DNA from 2 places in the Pseudoalteromonas xiamenensis genome. Region 2 is predicted to be linked to the other one. Evidence: riboswitches for the same ligand, from Rfam matches in the RefSeq annotation. Region 2 holds a riboswitch; the other holds the start of a gene.
The links. Region 2 has a riboswitch for lysine ahead of dapA (4-hydroxy-tetrahydrodipicolinate synthase). Riboswitches for the same ligand answer to the same signal wherever they lie in the genome.
Positions count from the first base shown of each region.

Region 1: linked by a shared signal. The riboswitch ahead of lysC (lysine-sensitive aspartokinase 3) and the one ahead of dapA (4-hydroxy-tetrahydrodipicolinate synthase) in region 2 are both predicted to bind lysine.

Region 1 is NZ_CP099917.1:492,148-500,637, forward strand. Features, by position in the region: gene nadK (NAD(+) kinase) at 1-472, shown strand, start outside; gene NI389_RS02225 (hypothetical protein) at 546-1,136, shown strand; gene recN (DNA repair protein RecN) at 1,252-2,922, shown strand; gene NI389_RS02235 (TIGR00645 family protein) at 3,109-3,639, opposite strand; gene NI389_RS02240 (hypothetical protein) at 3,775-4,020, shown strand; gene NI389_RS02245 (sodium-dependent transporter) at 4,154-5,476, opposite strand; gene lysC (lysine-sensitive aspartokinase 3) at 5,799-7,145, opposite strand; lysine riboswitch at 7,245-7,420, opposite strand; partial or broken gene nhaD (sodium:proton antiporter NhaD) at 7,502-8,490, opposite strand, start outside.
Region 2 is NZ_CP099917.1:2,663,445-2,671,934, forward strand. Features, by position in the region: gene NI389_RS12395 (2,3,4,5-tetrahydropyridine-2,6-dicarboxylate N-succinyltransferase) at 1-524, opposite strand, end outside; gene dapA (4-hydroxy-tetrahydrodipicolinate synthase) at 534-1,418, opposite strand; lysine riboswitch at 1,532-1,711, opposite strand; gene NI389_RS12405 (hypothetical protein) at 1,963-2,586, opposite strand; gene NI389_RS12410 (TraB/GumN family protein) at 2,589-3,530, opposite strand; gene ilvG (acetolactate synthase 2 catalytic subunit) at 4,058-5,710, shown strand; gene ilvM (acetolactate synthase 2 small subunit) at 5,707-5,955, shown strand; gene NI389_RS12425 (hypothetical protein) at 5,983-6,111, shown strand; gene ilvD (dihydroxy-acid dehydratase) at 6,266-8,122, shown strand; gene ilvA (threonine ammonia-lyase, biosynthetic) at 8,122-8,490, shown strand, end outside.

The DNA of each region.
Region 1 (8,490 bases), 1.5 Mb from region 2:
AGAGCTTAAAAGTGCAAACGCTGCCGTAAATGAAGCGGTGCTGCATGCAGATAAAGTCGCTCATATGATCGAATTTGAAGCATTCATTGATGATGACTTTGTCTTTTCACAACGCTCTGACGGCCTCATTGTATGCACACCTACTGGCTCTACCGCCTATTCGCTATCTGGTGGAGGGCCAATTTTAACCCCTGAATTGAATGCAATGGCCATGGTACCAATGTTTCCACACACGTTATCTAGTCGTCCTCTGGTCGTTGATGCGGATAAATCCATTCGCTTGAAATTAAGTTTAGAAAATTCGGCAAGTTTGCAAGTTAGTTGCGACAGCCATGTCGTCCTCGCACTCCTTCCTGGTGACGAAGTTGTTGTACGAAAAGCAGACAGAAAGTTACGACTTATTCACCCTAAATCATATTCTTATTACAATGTGTTACGACAAAAGTTGAATTGGGGCAGCCGACTCTTTTAATCAGTTGCGAGCCATTCGCTTTTAGCGCAAAATAGCTTGTAATTTTTGTAGTATTTATAGGTACTTTTACCGTATGACCATGCTTGTGCTTGTGACGCTCATTTTGCTCATTGTGCTATTAGCCGTTTACGTTGTAATAGAAAACAATCGTCGCAAAGCCCGCGAGGCCGAAAAAAGAGCATACAACGAACGCGTGAAAGAAATTAACGCGCATTTTAAATTAAAGCTCGCTGAATTTGTTGAAGCTAAAATCGTTCGACCTAAATATGTGCCTAAGTTGCAATCGATTACCAACAACTTCTTCGTGGTTCAACATCACACTGAAGAAAATTTACATCAGCTTGAACGCGTAGCAGACCTTTTTGTTAATACCGTTGGTCGTGAACTTCAAAAATGCTATGTAACCAAAAATATCGATGCGTTAGAGACACAAATGCAATATTTTGTCGCCGAGCTGCCCAGTGCTGGTATTGCCTACAACAAAGCCTTTTATCATGAAATTTTGCCCGCCCTGATTGTGCTGTTACAAACACCAGATCAACCAGACGGGATTACCGAAGAAGAATCCGTCCTAGAAGACGAAGCGCAAATACAAGACAAGCAAGACGATGAACCTGAGTTCATCGCACCAAAAACCAAAGCACAAGAGCTTTCAAATTACTAAAAGGCCCATTCGGGCCTTTTTCTTTATTCGACTTTAATAGCTTCATTCAAAATTCATTTGCTAATTTCATTTTTACTGTATAAATTATCAGTATATAACTGGATGGATAAACAGTATGTTGATGAGTCTTGAAATTAGTAATTATGCAATCGTCAGTGACCTTGTGATCGACTGGAATAAAGGCATGACTTCAATTACAGGGGAAACCGGCGCAGGTAAGTCCATCGCCATTGATGCGCTTTCGTTATGTCTTGGCGAACGAGCAGATGCCCACTCTATACGACCTGGGTGTGACAAAGCAGAGATAGCAGCTTGCTTTGATGTGTCGTTACTTCCACGTGCACAAAACTATTTAAAAGAACATCTTCTGGAAAGTGACGACGAGGAATGTATTTTACGTCGCGTGATAAGCAAAAATGGCCGCAGCAAAAACTACATCAATGGCGCATCCGTTACAGCGGCACAACTTAAAGAGCTTGGCCAACTGCTGGTTGCAATTCACGGCCAACATGCACATCAATTATTACTAAAGAATGATCATCAATTAGAGTTGCTCGATGCCTACGCTGGTCACGAACAACTGATGAAAGCGGTTAAGCATCAATATCAACAAGTTCAGGCAATCACCAAAGAAATCGCCATTTTACAGGAGGAGCAAGCTCAACTCTCGGCTCAAAAACAGTTGCTAGAATACCAAGTGGCGGAACTAGATGAGTTTGCACTGGGTGAAAATGAATTTGAAGAAATTGAAAATGAGCATAGTAAATTAAGCCACAGCCAAACAATTCAAGAAAGTTGTCAGCGAGAATTGCAGGCCTTGTATGAATCTGACGACCTCACTGTGCTCAGCCTTCTGCAACATGCAACGAGTCAGTTTCATGAACTTTCAACCTACGATCCTTCATTAGAGGCTATCGCCTCTATGTTGCAAGATGCGTCCGTTCAAGTTGAAGAAGCGAGTCGCGAAATTCGACGTTATAGTAATAACCTAGAACAAGACCCAGAACGGCTAGAAGAGCTCGACTCTCGATTAGCAAAAGCAATGGATTTAGCTCGAAAGCATCAGGTTCGACCAGAAGCGCTGTATGAACTTCATAGCGCGTTAGCAACTCAACTAAATGGTTTAACAGCAAACTCAGAACGCCTTCAATTACTCGAAATTGAATTGCAAAAAGCTAAAGAGATTTACTTTGATGAAGCTGATGCATTAAGTACAAGCCGCAAAGCTGCCTCAGAAGCATTAAATTGCTTAATCACCCAAAGCATGGCTGGACTATCAATGGCCAACGGCAAGTTTGCTATTGCGCTAGGCCGAAAGGTCAATAACAAGCCTAGCGCGAATGGAATGGATGAAATCGAATTTTTGGTTTGTACTAATCCGGGACAACCAATGCAAGCTCTAGCTAAAGTCGCATCCGGTGGTGAACTTTCTCGAATCAGTTTAGCAATTCAGGTTATTATCGCACAGAAAGTGACCACGCCCACATTGATTTTTGATGAAGTAGACGTTGGTATTTCAGGCCCTACTGCCGCTGCGGTAGGAAAGTTACTACGACAGCTCGGTACGTCCACCCAAGTTATCTGCGTGACCCACCTACCCCAAGTCGCGAGTTGCGGACACAATCAATTTTATGTATCTAAACAAAGCGATGGCGCAACTACGCATACCTCGATGCAAATTTTGGATGAGCATGGTCGTGTTAATGAAATCGCACGCTTGCTTGGTGGGGATGTAATAAGTGAGACAACCAAGGCCAGTGCAAAAGAGTTATTATCGTTTCACTGATTCTAGCTCCTAAAATCATGCTTAATTGTGTGCGAGGTTAAACCCTCGCATGCGATTCGAGCGATAGTAGGAATAAGAAACAACGTCGAAATCACCACTCTTTATTTCACGATATATTGCCGTTGTTTAGGTTAAATTTACTGTTAAAAGCATTTCTTAAAATCGTTTGAAATTAGAATAACCTACCTAATGACTTTTCGTTTTGCTATTTATGTAATCCGTAATAGAAAACAACACACCGGAAATTACGAAAGTAAGATGTATTCCTACTTTCCAGCCTAACTGAGTATTAGTCAAATCTTGCGAACTAATAAATACTTTCAGTAGTTCTACGGCCGAAATAGCCACTATCGCGCTGATTAACTTAATTTTTAATCCAGAAAACCCAACTTTGCCCATCCAGGCAGGACGATCTTCGTGATCATCAATGTCCAGCTTTGAAACAAAGTTCTCATAGCCACTGAAAATGATAATTAACAGTAGTCCGGCAAGTAACGCCGTATCAACTAACGTGAGTATTCCTACAAGTAAATGATTACCACTCTCTGAGAAAGCAGAAAGTGTCATTACGTACAGTTGTTTAAAAAATTTTATAAGTAATAAGACTACGGCAAACATCAAACCTAGAAAGAATGGAGCCAGTAACCAACGCCCCTTAAACAAAGTTCTTTCAAGTAGTTGTTCCAGATTTTGTGCTGTATTTTTCTCTGAGCTCATGACCGTTCAAATCAGAAATGTTTATGTTGAGTATGATAATAGAATTCTCTCCTGACGAAAAAATTAATTCGTTATCTTAATCATTATTTTTGAGCTAAAAATAGCGCGTCTAATTAATCACTAGGATACAAAGACATGACAAAATTATTTCGCATTGCAGGTGTTTTCGCGTTAGTGTTCACAGGCAATGTATTAGCAGCGGATGATGCAAAAGAGCAAGCCCCTGCTGAAATGGTTGCTGAACTTACGCAAATGTGTACAGATTGGGCGAAAGACGACAACGTAGAAGCTGGCGCACTGAAAAAGTTTGTATTGGATTGCGTAAACGAAGAATTACTAAGTAACGGCTACCAAGCGGTTACAGATGTAGAAATCAAGTAATTACAATCAGAAATAATTAAAAGGCCCAAATGGGCCTTTTCTGTTTTAAGTGTAAGCACGTGTTCAAACCAGAGCTTAGTGTGGACCGCCATATCCGGCAATAGACGCACTTCTTCAGCTATTTACTAACGAATTATCTCAATGCCACGTTTACAAATACGGCTGTCATCAGCACAGGGCACACGTACTTCACATACAAAGCAAAATAGTAGATGTTTCCATGGCATTCGAGCGCGAGCTGATTGCCTCGTCTCCACATCCAACCTACGGTAATGAAGTAGAATAACCCCATAAGTGGTAATTGGTACTGTGTAAACACGGTGATCACAAGCCCAAACAACCAATCAAAATTTAAAATAATGATGATTGAAGCAAGTAATACTGTTGCTGAAACTGCCCACGTCGCGGCTCTACGCGTGACACCATGATTCTCAACCAAAAACGAAACCGGAATTTCAGTGGAGGAAATCGTTGAAGTAACCGATGCAATGGACATTAAAACAAAGAAGCACAGTGCAACGAAAACACCAATCTCTCCCATGGTATTAAACAACTCGGGAAGCACAGCGAAAATTAAACGCCCTTCCCCGATTAACTTGCCATCTTGGAATACCTGAACACCGTGCTGCTGAGCAACAAAAATAGCGGGAATAATTAGCAAACCGGCTAAAAATGCCACCGCGGTATCAAGCATAGCCACACTCAGCGTTAGCTTAGGTAAATTTTCATTTGGCTTTAAATAAGAGCCATAAATCATCATGCACCCAACACCCAGCGACAACGAGAAGAAAGCCTGCCCCATCGCTGCGATGATAAGGTCTGGGTCCGTTACTTTGCTAAAATCGGGCTTAAGGTAAGTTTCAAAACCTTCTTTTGCACCAGGTAATGTCGCGATATATGCAATGAGCGCGACCAGTAAAATAAGTAACATCGGCATCAATCGACGTGACCACTTTTCAATACCCGATTTAACCCCTTTAAATATAATGCTTGCTGTCAACAACACCATCAAAGGCGTAAACACAAAATTTCGTGCCATACTGTCTTCAGTTAAAAACCGACTTACATCACTCAGCCCAAGAAACGTGGTAACTGGTTCAAGTGCATGGGATAACATCCAGCCTGCCACAATACTGTAGAAGCTGAGCATGACAATGGCGCCAAATAGGCCGATATACCCTGCTAGTGCACCTACTTTGGGCTGTTTTTCACTCCATGCGAGGCTTAGTGCTTTAACTGGGTTAGATTGGGCTTGGTGTCCTATATACAGTTCGGTGTATAGCGCAGGCAATGCCAACAAAAACACAACGATAAAGTACACGAGTAAAAATGCACCACCACCGTGGTTGGCAGCTTGAGTGGGGAATCCCCAAATGTTACCAAGCCCTACGGCTGCACCAGCGGCTGCTAATACGAAACCGAGTCGACTTTGAAATCCATCGCGCAAAGAGGCCATACTACATTCAGTTTTGTTATTGTTTTGGGCGTTCGATTATACTGAGTTAGCACTAAAAAGCGACTTTTTAGGCCGAGTATTTTAAGGAAATGGACGTCTAAACTAGGTCAAGTTATGCATCGATAAGTTAAACAAAACAGATGTCTTATTGAAATTGAAACACGAATACGCAGAACCCCATAAACCTCGATAGCTTAGCTCACCGTAAGCAGTTGAATATATTAATTAATCAATTAATTGATGACTGGTTTAAGTTCAAGGTTATTTGACTCGAAGCGAGCTGCAATAATTGATCCACAACTCGCTTCTTATCTCTGCACTATTAAGCCACTTCTAACAAATGTTCATGGATAGCTTGAACTACAGAATCAGATTGATTCTGCTCTACTAAGAAACATAAGTTATGTTTGCTCGCCCCATGGCAGATTAAACGAATGTTAAAGTCAGACAATACACGCATGAGGTTACTATCATCGTGACGAAGTTGAATTTCAGAACCAATCAGTGCCACAAGTGTTAGGTTGTTTTCAACCGTTACTTGGCAAAACTGAGAAAGTTCGTCTAAACAAGCTTGCTCAAGTTCCGGACGGCTTGCATTAGGGGCATTATCGAGAGTCAACGCCACACTAATTTCAGATGTAGTAACTAAATCAACAGAAATGTTGTAACTGCTTAAGATGCCAAAAACGCGTGCTAAAAAACCACTCGCTAGCAACATTTCTGGGCTCTTGAGCGTTAGTAATAGTTGATTTTTACGCTGTGTTACAGCACGGATCCCTGGCTCGTTTCGTTTTTCTTTTTCAATCCACGTTCCACCTGCATGTGGTTCACGACTCGAACCAACGAACACGGAAATACCTGCTCGGCTTGCAGGCAAAATGGTCGCCGGATGCAACACTTTCGCACCAAACGTTGCCATTTCCGCCGCCTCGTCAAAACTTAGACGAGCTATCGGCGTTGCTTTGGCACACAAACGAGGATCGGTAGAGAAGATGCCCACAACGTCAGTCCAAATGTGAACGCTCACCGCACTAATCGCTTCAGCAAGTAGCGCCGCGCTGTAATCTGAACCGCCGCGTCCAAGCGTGGTTGTTTGCCCAAAACTATCTGAACCGATGAAACCCTGAGTAACAACAACATGCTCTTCCAAGATAGGCAACAGCAACTCGGTTGCGGCTTCACGTGTCGCTAGTATGTCAGGTACCGCTTTACCGAAACTTGAGTTGGTTTTAAGTACCTTTCTCACGTCAAAACGCTCCGCTTTCACACCAAGTTGGCGAAGTACCTGAGTAAACAAAAATGAAGATAGACGCTCACCAAAACTTAGCATCTCATCGCACTGTTGTTTACTCAACGCATGCAAACTAGCAAGTTGTTTAAATTCATTGAGAGTTTGCTCAAACCCTTGTGCTAAATCCGCATCTAAGCTGAGTTTCGCTAGAATGTTGTCTTGAATTGCGATGACCGCATCAACCCACTGCTGACGATCAGATTCACTATGACCCGCCTGAGTTAGGTTCACTAAATGATTTGTAACGCCAGCGCTTGCGCTCACGGCAACAACGCGTACGTTGTTATCATCTTGGATAATTTGGGCGCAGCGTAACATTGCATCAAAATCGGCAACACTTGTACCGCCAAATTTGGCAACTACAATATTAGAATTCATGGTCTCTCCTTTAGACTACGCCATATATTTTGAGGCTTTAGTCATAAAATACAAGGAGAACTTGGCAAGAAGGTGACTCGTCGAAGGAAGAAATTAACCATTGCCAGAAGCTCTCCACCAGTGAGTTGGTGACAGTCCTGAGGATTCAGCCCCAAAGACCGAGAAAAGACCACGACGAATCAGCCTTTACTCTCGGCAATGCTCTCCCTCGTTAGTGTTCGTAGAGTATCGTCCTCTCCCACTAACTACCTAGGCATTGCACCTCTTCTGTGTTTAACACCTTACGTGCTAAACGTGCTCCACCGCAGTGGAGCGAGTGAAAATTATCGTTTAGCCGTCTAGGTGTCAAGTTATTTTTAAATAAATTGACCCGCAAAAAACGCGCCTGTATAGCCAATCGTATAGGCAATCAACAGATAACCAGACATACGCAAATAGCTCATAAAGGTTAAGTCCTTCACTTTACTCATTGCTATAATACCAGCTGCGGAACCAATGATAAGCATTGATCCCCCCACCCCAGTTGCATAGGTGAAGGCTAACCAGTTTTGCTCGGTCATCGCAATGTCTGCTTTAAGCAACGCCGCAGTCAACGGAACGTTGTCAATAGTTGCAGAGAGTAAACCCATTAGGTAATTAGCATATTCAGGTGGCATAAGCTCGTATAAATGCGTAAACATATGTAAAACACCGACTTCTTTGAGCGCTCCAACGAGTAATAATACACCAACGAAAAAAAGTAACGTGTCGTATTCAATTTCACGAATGTAATCAATGATTTTCTTGTTTACGTCTTTTTTGCGCATTAAAAATTGCGCTACTAAGAACATAAGAGACAAGCCAAACAAGAAAGTAAGTAATGGCGGTACGTGGTACAAAACACTCAATACAAGTGTCGCCAAGATAGTCGAAAAGAAAATAACCGCGATGGTAATGTCCGTTTTTTCAATTCGGCGTAAATCTGATTTTTCAAACACAACCGGTTCTTTCATGCCGATAGAAAGCATGGTTGCTAAGACTAAAACGGCAAATAACGACGGTAGTACCAATAATAGCAGATCAGGGATCGTCACCTTATCTGCCAAGAAAATCATGAGTGTAGTTACGTCACCTGTAATCAACGATACGCCCCCCGAATTCACCGCAAATACAATCAATGTGGCATACTTGATGAGCTTTTTCGGGTCGAGTTTCAGTGACATGATTACCGCAAGCGAAATCAACGTTGCCGTAATGTTGTCGGAAATAGATGAAAACAAGAATGCAGCCGCTCCCACCACAAACATCAAACGACGTTCACTAATTTGTGCTGGCATCACTCGATGAACAATATTTTGGATAAACC
Region 2 (8,490 bases):
CGTACGCCAGGCGCGAGTACTGCATTTTTCTTCACGACCACACCTTCGACTAATACACAGCCTGCACCGATGAAAGCGCCATCTTCCACCACCACTGGGCTTGCCCCCACAGGCTCCAAGACACCACCGACTTGCACCGCAGCGCTAAGATGAACATTCTTACCAATTTGCGCACATGACCCCACCAAGGCATGACTATCAACCATGGTGCCAGAATCCACATAGGCACCGATGTTGATGTAGGCTGGTGGCATGATGATGGTGCCCGATGCGACGTATGCACCACGACGTACACTGCTTCCACCGGGGACCATACGTACACCTTGCTCACTAGCGAAGCCACGCGGTGCTAAATTATCTTTATCAACAAAACCACCCGGATATTCTGTGTTTACGCCATGACGAAATGCTTCAAGAATGCCTTGTTTAACTTCGACGTTTGCGTGCCATTGACCATTTGCATCTTGAGTTGCTGCACGTACTTTGCCTTGTTCTAAATCGTTTAATAAATCTAACCAGCTCATGTTACTACCTTAATTCCAAGCTAAAATCGTATCGTTTGCAGCACTGAGGGCTACGGTGTTATTCAGTTCTAAATGAGTCAACGGTGGACGCAAATTCGGGGTACCTAAACGCCCTTGTTGATGCATAAGCACTTTGACGGGTACAGGGCTTGCAACTTCAAAAAGGCTATGTACGGCATCTGTCCATGTGGTGAATAAGTTCGGGAATGTGCCTGCAAGTGAACGACGCACGAACTCGGCGGTTTGCTGCGGCCACGCATTGGAAGCCACGCTCACTAATCCAGCAGCGCCAGCTTGGGCGAAATAAGGGATAAGTCCATCGTCGCCACTGTACACGGCCACGTTTGGCGCCGCTTTTCGAAAGGCTTCAAATTTACTGATATCACCAGAGGCTTCTTTCAATGCCCAAAGATTATCGTGGTGTTGGAGGTTAGAAAGCACTTGCGGCGCAATGGCAACCGCACTTCGGCCAGGCACGTTGTATAACATGCAAGGCAGGGATGTGGCTCTTAATAACGCATCAAACCAGTGAGTCTGACCCACAACACCAGGCTTTGCGTAGAGTGGGGTACCAAGTAAAAACGCGTGAATTGGCAAGTCATTGCAATACGAAACCCAATCTAATTGAGTCTGTAAATTTATTCCGCCAACGGCAACCATAAGAGGCACGGTGGGCGATAAATCACACACAAATTCTACAATACGTTTTTGTTCATCAAGCGTAAGCGCGAGCCCTTCGCCGGTGGAACCAAGGAGTAAAATGCCGTTATTGGCCTCGACTTGCTCTTCGACCAGCCGTGCTAACGTATCGAAATCAACGTTATTTTGCGTGTCAAAAGGCGTAACTAGAGCCGTCCATAACGGAAAGTCTGATAAGTTGAATGATGTTTTCATCTCTACCGAACTTAAAAGTGTTCGGTGTATTGGCAGGATCCAAGACTCCGAACAGATTAAAATTCGAAGAGCAATGGACTTAAAAAAATAGACACATCTGGCCTAATAATTTCAAGACCAGAAGCTCTCCACCAAAACCAAAATTGGTGACAGACGTTGGGATTCAGCCCAAACGTCCGAAATACGCAGTAGCAAAACACACATACTTCTCGGCGTTATTTCCCCTCGCTGACGTTCAATGGGGTTTGCTCCCCTCCAGTCAACTACCTGAATAACGCTCCTCTTCCAGCCCATAATATCGACCATTTTTTTAGGAAAAATGGTTCGACATATCTAGATTGTGAATCAACGTTCACACCTAGCAAAAATCGGGTGAGGCGGCATTGAAACATTTTAGCCGTCTAGGTGTCAAGCGTATATTTTTAACTTAATAGCAAGAATGGAGTGATTTGGTGATGGTTGAGGGAAGCGCAAAAAACAGCACGTTGATATGCTGCATTTTGCGTTAAAGTGAATTTAAATGATGCTAAAAGTCGTTAAAATTCTATATTTTTTCAAATTTTGCATCGCCAACGCCAATCTCAACTTTAATCGTGTATTTGCCTTGACCTCGATACTTCATATCCGAACTTACCATATTTTTGGTGTACTCAATGTTGTTCTCGAAGCCCTTGATATGCGATTTACCCACTCCGGATTCAAGGGCGATTGAACGAAAATCGTCCTCGTGGCTATTAATGCGGACTTTCCCTACGCCAACTTCGATGTCAGCAGAATTCGCGAGGGATTCTACTTCGACATTGCCAACGCCAAGCTCAATATCGAGTGCCATTGATTTTGGTACTTTCACTGACCATTCCTGTTGAATTTCATCATTATCGATAGTGAGATATAATTCACTGCCGCGCTGTTTCGATTCAATCTCTATTGTATCTAACTCGACGTTTTTACTGAACCAACTGTCGTCTGTTTTCGGTTTAAGTACTACGTTGATCTCGATGTTTTCCCCTTCAGTCGTTTGTATATCCAGTTGACCAACCGGAAATTCAATCGCGAGTTCGTGTGAAGAACCTTGAGAAAATGTTTTACTAATAGAGCGTTGTTCATCTGCAAAAACACTTTGGCTGATAACCAAAGCGGATGTCAAAGCAAGGAGTGTGTGTTTCATTATCAATGTCCTGTTGTTCTGTATTTTCTTATTTGACGTTTATCGCGAATGAAAAGGTTTAAAGTCTTAGTTAATTTTTTTATTTCAAAGCCATTTTTTTTGAATAGTGCGATAAGTCCATGTTCTGTGGGCAGATGCAAAGCACCAACCGCGATGAATAAGGAACGTTTTTCTAGTAATGGAACAAGCGTGTTGGTCCAGCGAGCATTTCGGTCCTTAAGAATCACCTTTTCCGCAGCTTGACTGAGTGGTGAGCCGTCAAATGACAAGTGGTAGTAGTCGGTTAGTTTGTTTAAATCACCTGCTTTCCACGCGTTGACAAGTGGGTGTATGTAAGTGGCCGCGTCGTCCATTGATTTAAGTGTTTCGCTAAGGAGGTAGTTGCTATCTTGGTCTATTTGGTCAAAAAAGCCAAATTGCTCTTTAGCCGATTCAAGCTCGATGATCTCAAGTTGCTTTTTCTTCGCAAAACCAAGCACCTGCATATCTGCCCCAAAGTTTGAAAGGTATCCAGCTCTTTGATAGCTCATGGCCGTTAAGTTAATCGAAACGGCCCAAGGTTTAATGTGTTCAAACTGAGTTATCGACAGACCGTTTTCCTGTAATGCTTTTGCAAGTTTCTGGTATAGCTCTGGTTTTAAGCGTTGACTGAGCGACGCCGAATTTGGCAACGTCATTAATGGGTAAATATGAGTTTGCAGGTATTCGGGGGTGAGGGTAGTTGTATCCAGTTCAACCACTACGGCGTTTGATTTTTCCAATCCATCAATAACCGAATCAGGCAATGCTGACATGCTACTATCGCCCACATGGATCGTACCGAAAAGATAAGATGTATGGTGGTTTTTTTTAATTTGCCAAAGACCAGGCTCAGCAAAAGAGACAGCCGAAAAGCAAAAAATGCAGAGGAGAAAAATGGGGCGTAGTAAATGCAAAAATGACATGTTGGTCAGTCCGAGATGTAGTTGTTACCAGATCATATCCAATTCCCAGTGTAAATCACAAAAATTTAATGTCTGCTCGAACAAAGTTTTAATCGTTCGATGAAAGCGTGTTTTTGAGGTGTCGAAGTTATGCTTTAAAGATAGGTTGAATTTATAATTCAATATGTGAGTCTTTATTGGATTTTAATTTTGTTTTTCGTGGTTTTTTATTTGTAATTTGCATTGTTTTTATGCTTGACGAAGCCTGTCCCCGTATGTACTAATAGAAAAGGTAGATTGATGGATAGCCAGCGCAAATTCGCTATGGCTACCTGACTAAAAGAATTCGGTTTAAGAGAAACGAAAATGTTAACAGCAAAGCTAGTCCTAGTCGTGATTATCAACGTGGTGATTATTATTACCGCGGGGGCTGGCTAATGCTTGAAGAAAATTGAAAAGCATTTAGAGAAGCCCCCGCACTGAAAAGTTCGGGGGCTTCTTCGTTTTAGGATCAAAATTTAATTTTACGTTACGAATGGGGATGAGGAATGACAGGCGCACAGTTGGTAGTAGAGTTGCTTTCGAGGCAAGGGGTTAAAGAGGTATTTGGGTATCCTGGTGGTGCAATTATGCCAATTTACGACGCCCTCTACGGTGCGCCAGTTAAACATTACCTAACGCGTCATGAGCAAGGTGCAGGGTTTGCCGCGGTTGGATATGCACGTAGCACAGGAAAACTTGGCGTATGCCTAGCTACTTCTGGTCCTGGCGCGACAAACCTAATCACGGCACTTGCTGATGCCATGATGGATTCGGTGCCACTACTTGCGATTACAGGACAAGTGCCTACGGCTGCCATCGGTTCTGATGCATTTCAGGAAGTGGACGTGTTAGGTATGTCGCTTTCATGCACGAAACACAGTTACATGGTTGAGCATGTGGACGAGCTCGCTCAAGTATTACAAGAAGCAATGCACGTTGCGCAAAGTGGTCGTCCAGGTCCCGTTTTGGTTGATATTCCGAAAGACATTCAGATGGCGCAAGTACCTTTTCATCCATGGCTAGCGGAAGAGTTTGATGAACACCCCACAGTATGTGAGACGCAATTGGCACGAGCCAACGAACTTTTAGCACAAGCACAGCGTCCTGTGGCCTATGTGGGTGGCGGCGTACAAAGCGCAGATGCACAAAGCGAATTAATGGCGTTTCTTAACGCCTCCAAAATGCCAGCAGTGTCTACGTTGAAAGCGCTTGGCAGCGTACTGCCAAGTTATGAATACGATTTGGGGATGCTTGGCATGCACGGTGGACAAGCGGCGAATCTAGCGGTCCAACAATGCGATCTTTTGGTGTGTATCGGTGCGCGATTTGACGACCGTGTAACGGGAAATTTGGCAAAGTTTGCGGCAAAGGCAAAGGTAATCCACCTAGATATCGACCGGGCTGAAATAGGTAAACGTAAACCCGTTGCGGCAATGTTACATGCGGATTTGAAAGCGTCCTTGCCCGCACTTAAACCCGTGCTCTCTTCTGAGGCGTGGCAACAACATGTGCAAGATATGATGAGTACACATACATGGCGCTATGATTTTCCTGGTGAAGAGGTTTATGCACCAAGGCTTTTGAATCAATTGAGTCAGCAACTTCCCGACAATGCAGTCGTGTGTTGTGATGTTGGGCAACATCAAATGTGGGTTGCTCAACACATGAAGTTTACTCACCCTTCAAATCATTTAAGTAGTGGTGGAGCGGGTACCATGGGATTTGGTCTGCCGGCTGCAATTGGTGCGCAAATCGCCCGTCCTGAGGACTTGGTACTTACTGTATCAGGCGATGGTTCTATTATGATGAACATTCAGGAATTGGCGACAATTCGTCGTAACAACCTTCCTGTAAAAATTCTGATTTTAGATAACCAAAGACTGGGTATGGTTAGACAGTGGCAGCAATTGTTTTTTGAGGGTCGTTATAGTGAAACGAATCTATCTGACAATCCCGATTTCGTTCAACTGGCTGCTGTCTTTGGGATTCCAGGGCAAACCATCACTCGTGGTGAAGAGGTAGATAAAGCAATTGAAGCATTGGTGTCATCGCCGGGCCCTTATCTACTTCATGTGTGTATAGATGACAAAGCAAACGTATGGCCACTTGTACCACCAGGGGCTGCAAACGATGAAATGATGACGGAGAACGCGAAATGAAACACCAATTGACCCTTGCAGTAAAAAAGCACAGTATCGCGATAGAGCGTTTTTTGCGCGTGGCGCGTCATCGTGGTTTTGCATTGACGAATCTAGAACTTGAAGGCGCTACAAACGACGAACTTTTCCATGTAAAGATGACGGTAGATAGCGATAGACCTATCTATTTACTGACAACCCAACTTAGTAAATTGGTTGAAGTAAAAGATGTACAACTGCATACCTTAAAGCAACAGGCTATTTAAAAGAGATTACCAATAAGGTATGAGCAGATGACAAAAAAATCATATTTTGTTTGGCACAATGGCGAAATAACCCCATGTGATCAAGCGACAACTCGCGTGTTGAGCCACTCTATTCACTACGGTAGAGCTAAAAAAGGCGTATTTCGATTTAGTTAAAGGTTCTTCTGAAGATCAACGCGGTAGGTTGGATTACGTTAACGAATAAGCGCATCGCGCTATTTATGCAGGGCTGGCACTTTGTCAGCTATAGAAAGTTTTGGGAATGAGGAAAGTCGTGGTCGTCACCACGCAAATTAAATAAGGGTAGAACATGGCTAAATTACGTAGCAAAACAACAACGGAAGGCAGACAACGAGCAGGCGCTCGCGCGCTTTGGCGCGCAACAGGTATGACTGATGCAGATTTTCACAAGCCAATTATCGCCGTTGTGAATTCTTATACGCAATTCGTACCGGGTCATGTTCACCTTAATCAGCTGAGTGAATTAATGGCGGAAACCATTCGTGATGCGGGTGGTGTGCCAAGAGAATTTAATACGATAGCGATCGATGACGGTATCGCCATGGGGCATGGAGGCATGTTGTATTCATTGCCATCGCGCGATTTAATCGCGGATTCAGTTGAATACATGGTTAATGCGCATTGTGCCGATGCCATGGTGTGTATATCAAACTGTGACAAAATTACCCCTGGAATGTTGTTAGCCGCACTGAGATTAAACATACCTGTGATCTTTGTATCAGGTGGTCCCATGGAAGCAGGTAAAACACGTTTGGCTGACATTGATATTAAACTAGACTTGGTTGATGCGATGGTGAAAGGTGCTGACCCATCGGTGTCAGATGCCGATTCAGAGCAAGTTGAACGTTCTGCGTGCCCAACGTGTGGTTCGTGTTCCGGCATGTTCACGGCCAACTCCATGAACTGCTTGCTTGAAGCGCTAGGTCTTGCGTTGCCAGGCAATGGGACAACCCTTGCTACGCATTCGGATCGCAAGCAATTGTACGTGGCTGCTGGTCAACGTATTTTGGCGCTTTGCGATGAATATTATGGCAAGGACAATGAGGCTGTCCTACCGCGCAATATCGCGAATCAAGCGGCGTTTATGAATGCGATGACACTCGACATCGCAATGGGAGGCTCGTCCAATACAGTGCTGCATTTATTAGCCGCCGCGCAAGAAGGTGAAGTTGCATTCGATATGAATGACATTGACCGTCTATCGCGCGCGACGCCGTTCTTATGTAAAGTTGCGCCCGCAACACAACAGTATCACATTGAAGACGTTCATCGTGCAGGTGGGATCATGGCAATCCTTAATGAATTGGCGCGTGCAGATAAACTTGACTTGTCAGTAGGCCATGTCGCAGGTGGTACTCTAGGTGAGGTGCTAACCCGTTGGGATGCAGCCGATGAATCAAATGAAAAAGCACAAACCTTCTACCGAGCAGGACCTGCGGGGATCCGTACAACACAAGCTATGAGTCAATCTTATCGCTGGGAATCTCTCGACTTAGACCGTCAACAGGGCTGTATTCGCAGTGTAGAACATGCGTTCCGCCAAGATGGTGGTTTGGCTGTGTTAAAAGGCAATTTAGCGGATGATGGCTGTATTGTTAAAAGCGCCGGTGTAGTGGATGAAATGTTGAACTTCACGGGAACGGCAGTTGTGTTTGAATCGCAAGATGATGCTGTCGAAGGTATTTTAGGCGGACAGGTTAAAAAAGGCGATGTCGTGGTCATTCGCTATGAAGGGCCAAAGGGTGGCCCAGGTATGCAAGAAATGTTGTACCCAACGAGCTATCTTAAATCTATGGGCTTAGATAAATACTGTGCCTTATTAACCGATGGACGCTTCTCTGGTGGAACATCAGGTTTATCGATTGGTCATGCATCACCAGAGGCTGCAAGTGGTGGGGTGATTGCATTGGTCGAAAACGGTGACCGCATTCAAATCGATATTCCAAATCGTGGTATCCACTTATTAGTCGATGAGAGTGAACTTGCAGCGCGGCATGAAAAGCAATTAGCGCGTGGTAAATTGGCTTATAAGCCACTTGATCGTGAGCGTTCTGTTAGTCCTGCTTTGAAAGCCTACGCATTGCTTGCCACGAGTGCAGATAAAGGAGCTGTTCGAGATTTAAGTAAACTAGAGGAACTCAGCTAATGGTTGCTCAAGAACTCGATTATTTTCGGGCTATCATCCAAGCCAATATGGAGCCATTAGCCAAGGTCACTGAAGTCAGCGAAATGGCGGCGTTATCGGAGCAATTAGGTAATCAGGTTTGGCTTAAGCGTGAAGATCAACAACCGGTGTATTCCTTTAAGTTGCGCGGTGCATTTAACAAGCTTAGACAGCTTCCTCAGGGTAGCAACGTGATTACGGCTTCTGCGGGTAATCACGCTCAAGGTGTTGCGCTCTCAGCAGCCCATTTAGGTCATCATGCGACCATCGTTATGCCTGTTACAACGCCCGAAATTAAGGTTAATGCGGTGCGTAAATTGGGTGGTGAAGTCGTGTTGTTTGGACATCAT